DNA from 2 places in the Nocardia sp. NPDC058244 genome. Region 2 is predicted to be linked to the other one. Evidence: riboswitches for the same ligand, from Rfam matches in the RefSeq annotation. Region 2 holds a riboswitch; the other holds the start of a gene.
What was found. Region 2 has a riboswitch for thiamine pyrophosphate ahead of ACFVW6_RS18285 (TenA family protein). Riboswitches for the same ligand answer to the same signal wherever they lie in the genome.
Positions count from the first base shown of each region.

Region 1: it holds a riboswitch for thiamine pyrophosphate, as region 2 does, so the genes downstream of both, thiC (phosphomethylpyrimidine synthase ThiC) here and ACFVW6_RS18285 (TenA family protein) in region 2, are expected to answer to the same signal.

Region 1 covers NZ_JBHVWX010000001.1:524,261-528,676, forward strand. The annotation lists gene ACFVW6_RS02485 (linear amide C-N hydrolase) at 1-764, opposite strand, end outside; gene thiC (phosphomethylpyrimidine synthase ThiC) at 892-2,532, opposite strand; TPP riboswitch at 2,525-2,653, opposite strand; gene ACFVW6_RS02495 (MMPL family transporter) at 2,728-4,416, opposite strand, start outside.
Region 2 covers NZ_JBHVWX010000005.1:401,276-405,691, reverse strand. The annotation lists gene ACFVW6_RS18295 (ABC transporter permease) at 1-171, opposite strand, end outside; gene ACFVW6_RS18290 (ABC transporter substrate-binding protein) at 149-1,171, opposite strand; gene ACFVW6_RS18285 (TenA family protein) at 1,168-1,875, opposite strand; TPP riboswitch at 1,866-1,962, opposite strand; gene gndA (NADP-dependent phosphogluconate dehydrogenase) at 2,129-3,574, shown strand; gene ACFVW6_RS18275 (nuclear transport factor 2 family protein) at 3,668-4,416, opposite strand, start outside.

The DNA of each region.
Region 1 (4,416 bases), on a different contig from region 2:
ATGGCGGAGCCGGGTGCGTCGGGGGCCGGTTCGGCGGCCTGGGTGAGGGCGACCGCGCGGACGAAGCGGGAAGGCGGGGTGAAATCGCCGGGGAGGCCGAGCATTCCGCTGCCCTGGCCGAGGGCGCTCACGTCGTATCCCGACAGCGGCAGGTCGGGGACATTGACGGCAGAGAGATTGACGTAATTGCCGGTGTTGAGCAGATGCCATTCGAACGGGGGCGAATTCGTCAGGACCGACAGCGGATTGTCGTGCAGTCGGAGTTCGCCGTCGATGTATTCGGCGACCAGCGAATTGCCGCTCGCGTCGTGCAGGGTGTAGTGCAGTTCGATGGGCGCTCCGGTGCTGGGATCGGGCTGGCCCCACACCAGCACCCGTTCCAGGGCGGCCGCCGCCTCGCTCACCGACGCGCAGGTGGACAGCAGGTAATTGCCGACATCGTGGATCTGCGACATCGACTCGGATTCGCGGCCGACCGGCACCGCTTGGTATTCGGTGAAGTTCGGCAGGTACAGCGCGCCGAAATACAGACCGGCTTCGTTCACGCCGTCGAGCAGGCAGTCGCGGTCCAGCAGATTCATGCCGACGGTGCCGTAGGAGCCGCGCCAGGAATAGCCGGGAGCGTCGGGATCGGGGCTCTTGGCCTGGTACGACATGCCCCGGGGGAAGACGAGCAGGCGCGATTCGAGATCGAAGGCGAATTCCATGGTCCGTCCGGCGGTGACCGAACCGTCCGCGGCGGTGACGGTGAACGAAGTGCACATGCGAGTGATCCCTTTCCGGTCGGTACAGAAAAGGCTGCGCACAGGTGCTCTGTGCCGGAACAATGCTAGCCCCGGAAAGGGCCGGGACCGGCGCGGCGCAGCCGTGCCGGTCCCGGGGACCTCGGAATCAGACGACGGGCAGGTAGACCTTGTTGCCCTGGTCGGCGAACTCGGCCGACTTCTCGGCCATGCCCGCCTCGATGGCGGCCACGTCGGTCAGACCCTGCTTCTCGGCGTACTCGCGCACGTCGGCGGAGATCCGCATGGAGCAGAACTTCGGACCGCACATGGAGCAGAAGTGCGCGGTCTTGGCGGGCTCGGCGGGCAGCGTCTCGTCGTGGTATTCGCGGGCGGTGTCCGGGTCGAGCGAGAGCGCGAACTGGTCGTGCCAGCGGAATTCGAAACGCGCCTTGGACAATTCGTTGTCGCGGTCCTGCGCGTGCGGGTGCCCCTTGGCGAGGTCGGCGGCGTGGGCGGCGATCTTGTAGGTGATCACGCCGACCTTGACGTCGTCGCGGTTGGGCAGGCCCAGATGCTCCTTCGGCGTGACGTAGCAGAGCATCGCGGTGCCCGCCTGGGCGATGATCGCGGCCCCGATGGCCGAGGTGATGTGGTCATAGGCGGGCGCGATATCGGTGGCCAGCGGGCCGAGGGTGTAGAACGGCGCCTCCTCGCACAGCTCTTCCTCGAGCTTCACGTTCTCGACGATCTTGTGCATCGGCACGTGGCCGGGGCCCTCGATCATCACCTGCACGCCATAGGATTTCGCGATCTTGGTGAGCTCGCCGAGGGTGCGCAGCTCGGCGAACTGGGCCTCGTCGTTGGCGTCGGCGATGGAGCCGGGACGCAGGCCGTCACCGAGGGAGAAGGTGACGTCGTACTTCGCGAGGATCTCGCAGAGCTCACGGAAGTGCGTGTACAGGAACGATTCCTGATGATGCGCCAGACACCACGCGGCCATGATCGAGCCACCGCGCGAGACGATGCCGGTGACGCGCTTGGCGGTCAGCGGGATGTAGCGCAGCAGCACGCCCGCGTGCACGGTCATGTAGTCGACGCCCTGCTCGCACTGCTCGATCACGGTGTCGCGGTACATCTCCCAGGTGAGCTTGGTGGGATCACCGTTGACCTTCTCCAGCGCCTGGTAGATCGGCACGGTGCCGATCGGGACGGGGGAGTTGCGCAGGATCCACTCGCGGGTCTCGTGGATGTTCTTGCCGGTCGACAGGTCCATGATGGTGTCGGCGCCCCAGCGCGAGGCCCACACCATCTTCTCGACCTCTTCGGCGATCGACGATGTCACCGCCGAGTTGCCGATATTGGCGTTGATCTTCACCAGGAACTTCTTGCCGATGATGGTCGGCTCCAGCTCGGGGTGCTTGTGATTGGCCGGGATCACCGCGCGACCGGCGGCGACCTCGTCGCGCACCAGCTCCGGCGAGACGCCCTCGCGGGCGGCGATGAAGCGCATCTCCGCGGTGATGATGCCCTGGCGGGCCCAGGCGAGCTGGGTCGGCGGGCCGTCGACGGCGGGCTTGTCCCACTCGTCGCGCAGCTTCGGCAGGCCGGCCTCGAGATCGATCACCGCGTTGTCGTCGGTGTACGGGCCGGAGGTGTCGAAGACGTCGAAGTGCTCGCCGTTGGTCAGGTTGATCCGGCGCACCGGGATGCGCAGGCCGTCGACCTCTTGGTAGTGCTTGACGCTGCCCTGGATCGGCCCGGTGGTGACGGTGTCGACCGCCCCGGTCGAAGACGTGGCTGTGCCCATGGTGATTCCTCCCTACGCCGGCATTACCCGGTCAGGTTCATACGGTCGACGGCCCTGATCGCCCGAGAAATGGGCTAGCCGTCCTCTCAGCCCGCTGGTGCGAGCCCCCGTTGGCGTGTGTGAAATTTTCCGGGCCGACGATACCCGCCGTGGTGCGCGGCCCGCTCGGGAAGTCCCGCGCGGGCCGCGCTCGGCTCAGACCGAGACCGGGGTGGGCTCGGGCCGGTCGACCTTGTCGACGGTGGGCTCGTCGGCCTCGTGCAGCCCGAACCGGTCGTGCAGCCGCACCAGCGGCTTGGGCGCCCACCAGTTCCAGGTGCCCATCATCCGCATCAGGGCGGGCGCGAGCAGGCCGCGGATGACGGTGGCGTCGCTGATCACGGCCAGTGCGCAGCCGAGACCGAACAGCTTCATCATCGACACGCCGGAGGTCGCCACGCCGAGGAACACGATGCTCATGAGCAGCGCGGCGGCGGTGAAGATGCGGCCGGTGCGGGCCACACCCATCGCGACGGCCTCGGTATTGCCCTCGGTGGTCTTGGGCCCGGCCAGCCATTCCTCCCGGATCCGGGAGAGCAGGAACACCTCGTAGTCCATCGAGGCGCCGAAGGCCAGGCTGAACATGAGGATCGGCATGGCCAGGTTGAGCGTGCCGGTGGAGGTGAAACCGAGCAGCCCCGACAGGTTGCCCTCCTGGAAGATCCACACCATCGCGCCGAACGTCGCCGCCAGCGAGAGGATGTTCAACGCCAGCGCCTTCACCGGGAGCACCACGCTGCCGGTGAACAGGAACAGCAGCACCAGGGTGGTGATCGCGATCAGCGCGCCTGCCAGCGGCAGCTTGCCGGTGATCGCGGTGACGGAGTCCTGATTGAGCGCGGCGGGACCGGTGACCAGGGCCTCCGACGGTGCGGGGACGGCCCGGATCGCGTCGAGCTGGATCCGGCCCGCGTCGGAGTAGGGGTCGAGCGTGGTTGCGACCGACAGGTACGCGCCCGCCGACGGGTCCGACATCTCCGGCACGCCCGAGGCCACCCGCCAGCCGTTGCGATAGACGGCCGCGCTGCTGAGCACGGCGGGCACGTCCGGCACCTTGGACAGGGCGAGGGCATAGCCGTCCAGCTCGGCGGGGGTGCCGTGGAACTCCGGCAGCACGATGGTCGCGCTCGCGGCCATGTCGGCGTCGAACTCGGTGCGCAGCACGTCACCGACCTCGCGACTGGCCACGCCGGTGGGCAGCGACCGGTCGTCGGGGTAGCCGAACTGGACGCCGAGGAACGGCGACCCGAGCAGCAGCAGGAACGCGGTGGTCGCCAGCGCGATCGGCAGCGGCCGCTTCATCACGGCGGTGACCAGGCGATACCAGAACGTCTGCTGGGGCAGCTTGTCCACCCGCGGCGGCCGCCGGAACAGCCCGCGCAGCGGTGCGCGCAGGTCGATCGTGTCGATCCGGTCACCGACCAGGATGAGCAGCGCGGGCAGCACGATCACCGCGGCGGCGGTGGCGGCGGCGACCACCGCGATACCCGCGTAGGCGAACGACTTGAAGAAGTACTGCGGGAACACCAGCAGCGCCGACAGCGACAGCGCGACGACCAGCGCCGAGTAGACCACCGTGCGGCCCGCGGTCTGGATCGCCCGCTGTACGGCGGCGGCCGGGGTGGCGCCGGCGGTCAGCTCCTCGCGGTACCGGCTGACGATGAACAGGCTGTAGTCGATCGCCAGCGCCAGCCCGAGCGCGGTGGTCATGTTCAGCGCGAAGATCGACACGTCGGTGACGGCGGTCAGCACGCGCAGGATGCCCAGCGCCGCCGCGATGGCGAACAGGCCGATCGCGATGGGCAGCGCCGCGGCCACGACACTGCCGAACACCAGGGCCAGCAG
Region 2 (4,416 bases):
GACACCGCTGCTCGTGACGTAGACCTGCCAGAGCGCGACCAAGACCACCACCGTCACCAACGACGGCACCGCCCACCGGATTCCGGCCCAGCGAGCCGTGCCGCCGTCACCACCGGCGGGGACCGGCGGCGGCACGGCTACGGACCGCTCACGGGGTGGCGAGGTACTCATTGGTGAAGTAGGTCGACCAGTCGGGTTCGGTGGTCAGCGGCTTTCCGTCGGGTCCGGTCAGCAGGCCGCCCCGGTACAGGAAGCCGGAATTCGCCGTCCACTGCTCCACCGTCTGGGTGCCGACCTTGCCCGCGGCGTTCTTCATGAACTGCTCGGCCAGCATGCGCTGGCTCTCGAAGACCAGCTTCTCGTCGGTGAACGCACCCGGATTGGCGTCGATGAGATCCTGGGCCGCCGCGTCCGGGTTGTCCGCGGCGAACTGGTAGCCGCGCTGCAGCGCCTGCACGAATTTCGCGGCGCGGTCCGGGTTCTGGGCCAGCCAGCCCTCGTTGGCGTCGACCACGATCGCGTAGGCGTCCGGGAAACCGAAGTCGGTGTAACGGAAGTAGCGCATCGGGGTGCCGTGGTGTTCGGCCTCGATCCCTTCCCACGCCAGATACGAGACGGTGAAGTCGGCCTTGCCGGAGTAGACCGCTTCGTAGGCCGACGAACCCAGCATCACCGAGGTGAAATCGCCGGTGCCACCGTCGTTGCGGATGACCTGCTGGAGCGCTTCCTTCTCGCCCGGATCGCCGAAACCGGCGTAGGTCTTGCCGTCGAGATTCTTCGGGCTCGCGAGGTCGGCGCGATCGGCGCGCACGCCGATGCCCGTCGCCCAGTGCTGCAGCGGGGCGAGGACCGACTTCACCCGTGCGCCCGACGCGCGGGCGAAGGTCGACGAGTTGTGCGTGCTGATCCCGAATTCCGCGTTGCCCGCGTCGATCACCGTGTCGACGGAGGTGTTGTTGTACGGCAGGACCTGCACATCCAGGCCGGCGTCGGTGAAGTAGCCGCGCTGCAACGCGACATAGAGCCCGACGTGGTTGGTGTTCGGCGTCCAGTCCAGCGCGAACCGGATGGTGTTGTCCGAGCTGCCACCCGAACCGCAGGCGGTGAGCAGCGACAGGGTCGCGACGGTGGTGGCCAGGACCGCGAGCGCGCGGCGCAGACGCCCGGTCATGCGGCGGGCCAGGGCTGCGGATGCAGGGCGGTGTCCCAGAACAGCAATTCGTAGCGCGTCGCGACGACGAACGCCTGCTCCATCGCCGCCCGCTCCTGTTCGCTCGCCGACTCGGCGGCGGCGTCGACCAGTGCGCGCGCCGTGGCCGCGGACTGCTGGAACTCCGCCGCGCCGTAGGTGGTGACCCACTGGGCGTACGGGTGCGCGGGGTCCGCGGCGATCACCTTCGCGGCGCTCTCGGCCAGGTCGCGTCCCACTTCGGCGTAGATCCAGAAGCAGGGCAGTGCCGCCGCCGCGGCGACGGCGTAGGACTCGGTCGCGGCGGCCGCGATCAGGTAGGAGACGTAGGCCAGGCAGGTCTGCGAAGGCTCCGGTTCACCCTGGCGCGGGGGCAGCACGCCACCGGTGAGCAGCTGTTCGTGCATGGCCGATTCGACGGCGGCGGCGTTCGCGGACGAGGTCGCCCAGAAGGCCGCGGTCTGCGGGTCCGGCGACTTGGCCGCGAGCAGCGCCAGCGCCTTCGAGTACCCGGTGAGGTACAGCGAATCCTGCTCGATGTAGGTGCGGAACACCTCGAGCGGCAAGGTGCCCTCGCCGAGGTGGCGCAGGAACTCCAGCTCATCGATCGCCGTGCGCAGGACCTTGGTCCGGTCCCAGAGGTGATCGGTGAACAAGTCGGTATTCGTGGTGTGGGCGCGCAACACCGTGACATCCCTTCGTCAGCATTACCTGAACAGGTTCAGCGGGTCTGTTCTCAGCCTCGCGGTCGCGAGGCACCCCGTGTCGGAACTCGATCGAGACTAGCAGCGACCTCCGACACGCGGGCCGTGCCGGGTTCCGCCCGGAGCCCCGGTCACGGTGGTAGGTGTTCGGCGGCGGACCGGCACCCGGTAACTTCGCTGCCAAGAAGTCCGTCTTCCCGCGCCCATCGAACCGCCGAACGAAGAGAGCTGATCAATGTCGACCTCGACCGCGCGTGCACACATCGGTGTGACCGGCCTGGCCGTGATGGGCAGCAATATTGCCCGCAACTTCGCCAAGCACGGCTACACCGTGGCACTGCACAACCGTTCCGTGGCAAAGACCGACGCGCTGCTGGCCGAGCACGGCGGTGACGGCGATTTCGTCCGCACCGAGACCGTCGAGGAGTTCGTCGCGGCGCTGGAGAAGCCGCGGCGCGTGCTGATCATGGTCAAGGCAGGCGACGCGACCGACACCGTCATCGAGGAACTGGCTGCCGCGATGGAGCCGGGCGACATCATCATCGACGGCGGCAACGCCCTCTACACCGACACCATCCGGCGCGAGGCCGCCCTGCGCGAGCGTGGCCTGAACTTCGTCGGCGCCGGTATCTCCGGTGGCGAGGAGGGCGCGCTCAACGGCCCCGCGATCATGCCCGGCGGGCCCAAGGAGTCCTACGAGTCGCTCGGCCCGTTGCTGGAGTCGATCGCGGCGCAGGTCGACGGCACCCCGTGCTGCACCCACATCGGCCCCGACGGTTCCGGCCACTTCGTCAAGATGGTGCACAACGGCATCGAGTACGCCGACATGCAGCTGATCGGCGAGGCCTACCACCTGTTCCGGGACGCGCTCGGTTTCGACGCCAAGCAGATCGCGGACGTGTTCACGCAGTGGAACTCCGGCGACCTGGAGAGCTACCTGGTGGAGATCACCGCCGAGGTGCTCGCGCAGGTCGACGCGAAGACCGGCAGGCCGCTGGTCGACGTCATCGTCGACGCGGCCGAGCAGAAGGGCACCGGCCGCTGGACGGTCAAGTCCGCGCTGGATCTCGGTGTGCCGGTGACCGGCATCGCGGAGGCCGTCTTCGCCAGGGCGCTGTCGGGTTCCCGTGCGCAGCGCAAGGCCGCGGTGGGTCTCGCCGCGGGCACGCTCGCCGCCAAGCCGACCGATGTCGAGCAGTTCACCGAGGACATCCGGCAGGCGCTCTACGCGTCCAAGGTCGTCGCCTACGCACAGGGCTTCGACCAGATCGCCGCGGGTAGCGCCGAATACGGCTGGGATCTGCGCCCGGGCGACATGGCGACGATCTGGCGCGGTGGCTGCATCATCCGGGCCCGGTTCCTGAACCGGATCAAGGAAGCCTACGAGCAGGACCCCGCGCTGCCGAGCCTGATCCTGGCCCCGTATTTCCGCGAGGCGATCGAGACGGCGATCGACAGCTGGCGGCGCGTGGTGTCCACCGCCACCCTGCTCGGCATCCCGGTCCCGGCGTTCGCGTCCTCGCTGTCCTACTACGACGCGCTGCGCGCCGAGCGGCTGCCCGCCGCCCTGACCCAGGGCCAGCGCGACTTCTTCGGCGCGCACACCTACGAGCGCGTCGACGCCGAGGGCAAGTTCCACACCCTGTGGAGCGGTGACCGCAGCGAAGTCACCGCGGGCTGATCTCCGCGCACGGGACTGCTGGCGGTCGAATCCCGACGAACCCCCTCCGGCTCGGGTCGGAGGGGGTTCGTCTCTGGAGAGGTCGGGCGGCGGTCAGCGGGGAGCGGTCGAGCGAGGCAGCGTGGCGGGAGGGCGGAGCCGGGTGATGGCCCGGGTGGCCAGACCCGCCCCGCGCAGGAGCCACCGGAACGCGGTGGTGGACGGGCCCGGCACGATGCCGGCCAGCTGTACGCCGTCGAGCAGGTCGTAGAGCGTTTCGCCCTCATACATCAGGTGCTCGGCGTTGAAGTGATAGCGGTCGACGGCGGTGCATTGGATGAACGCGCCGTTGCCCGGGATCGCGGTGGCGTCCGCACCGTAGGGGTGCAGCTTCAATGGCCCGACGATGTGGCCACTTCCGTAGTAGCGCACCACCATTCGGACCTCGCCGGTCGGGGACAGGTCGATGTAGCACTGGCCGGGTATCGGGTCGTAGCGCCAGTCGGGGATGGCGTCGAAGAAGGCGAAGTTGTAGGCCACGAATTCGTCGAGTCCCACCATGGTCGCGCCGAGTGTCGTCACGTCCTTGTAGCGCAGGTCGTCGGTGTAGAGCTCGTGGTTGTAGCTCATGTCCCGGGTCTGCCAGCTCCACCAGTACTTCTTCGCCCAGTCGAGGGTCCAGGCGATATCGAGGCCGTGCCCGGCGTAGAACTCGATCTTCCTCTCGTAGTCGTCGAACCATGTGCGGGTCATGGCGGTCAGCGCGGCTTCGTCGAGGACGGCGACCGGCTCGGCGCGGTTGGTCAGCACCGCCGGGATCGGTTGCGCCAGGCGTGGCTGTCGCAGTGACAGCTGGAACTGTT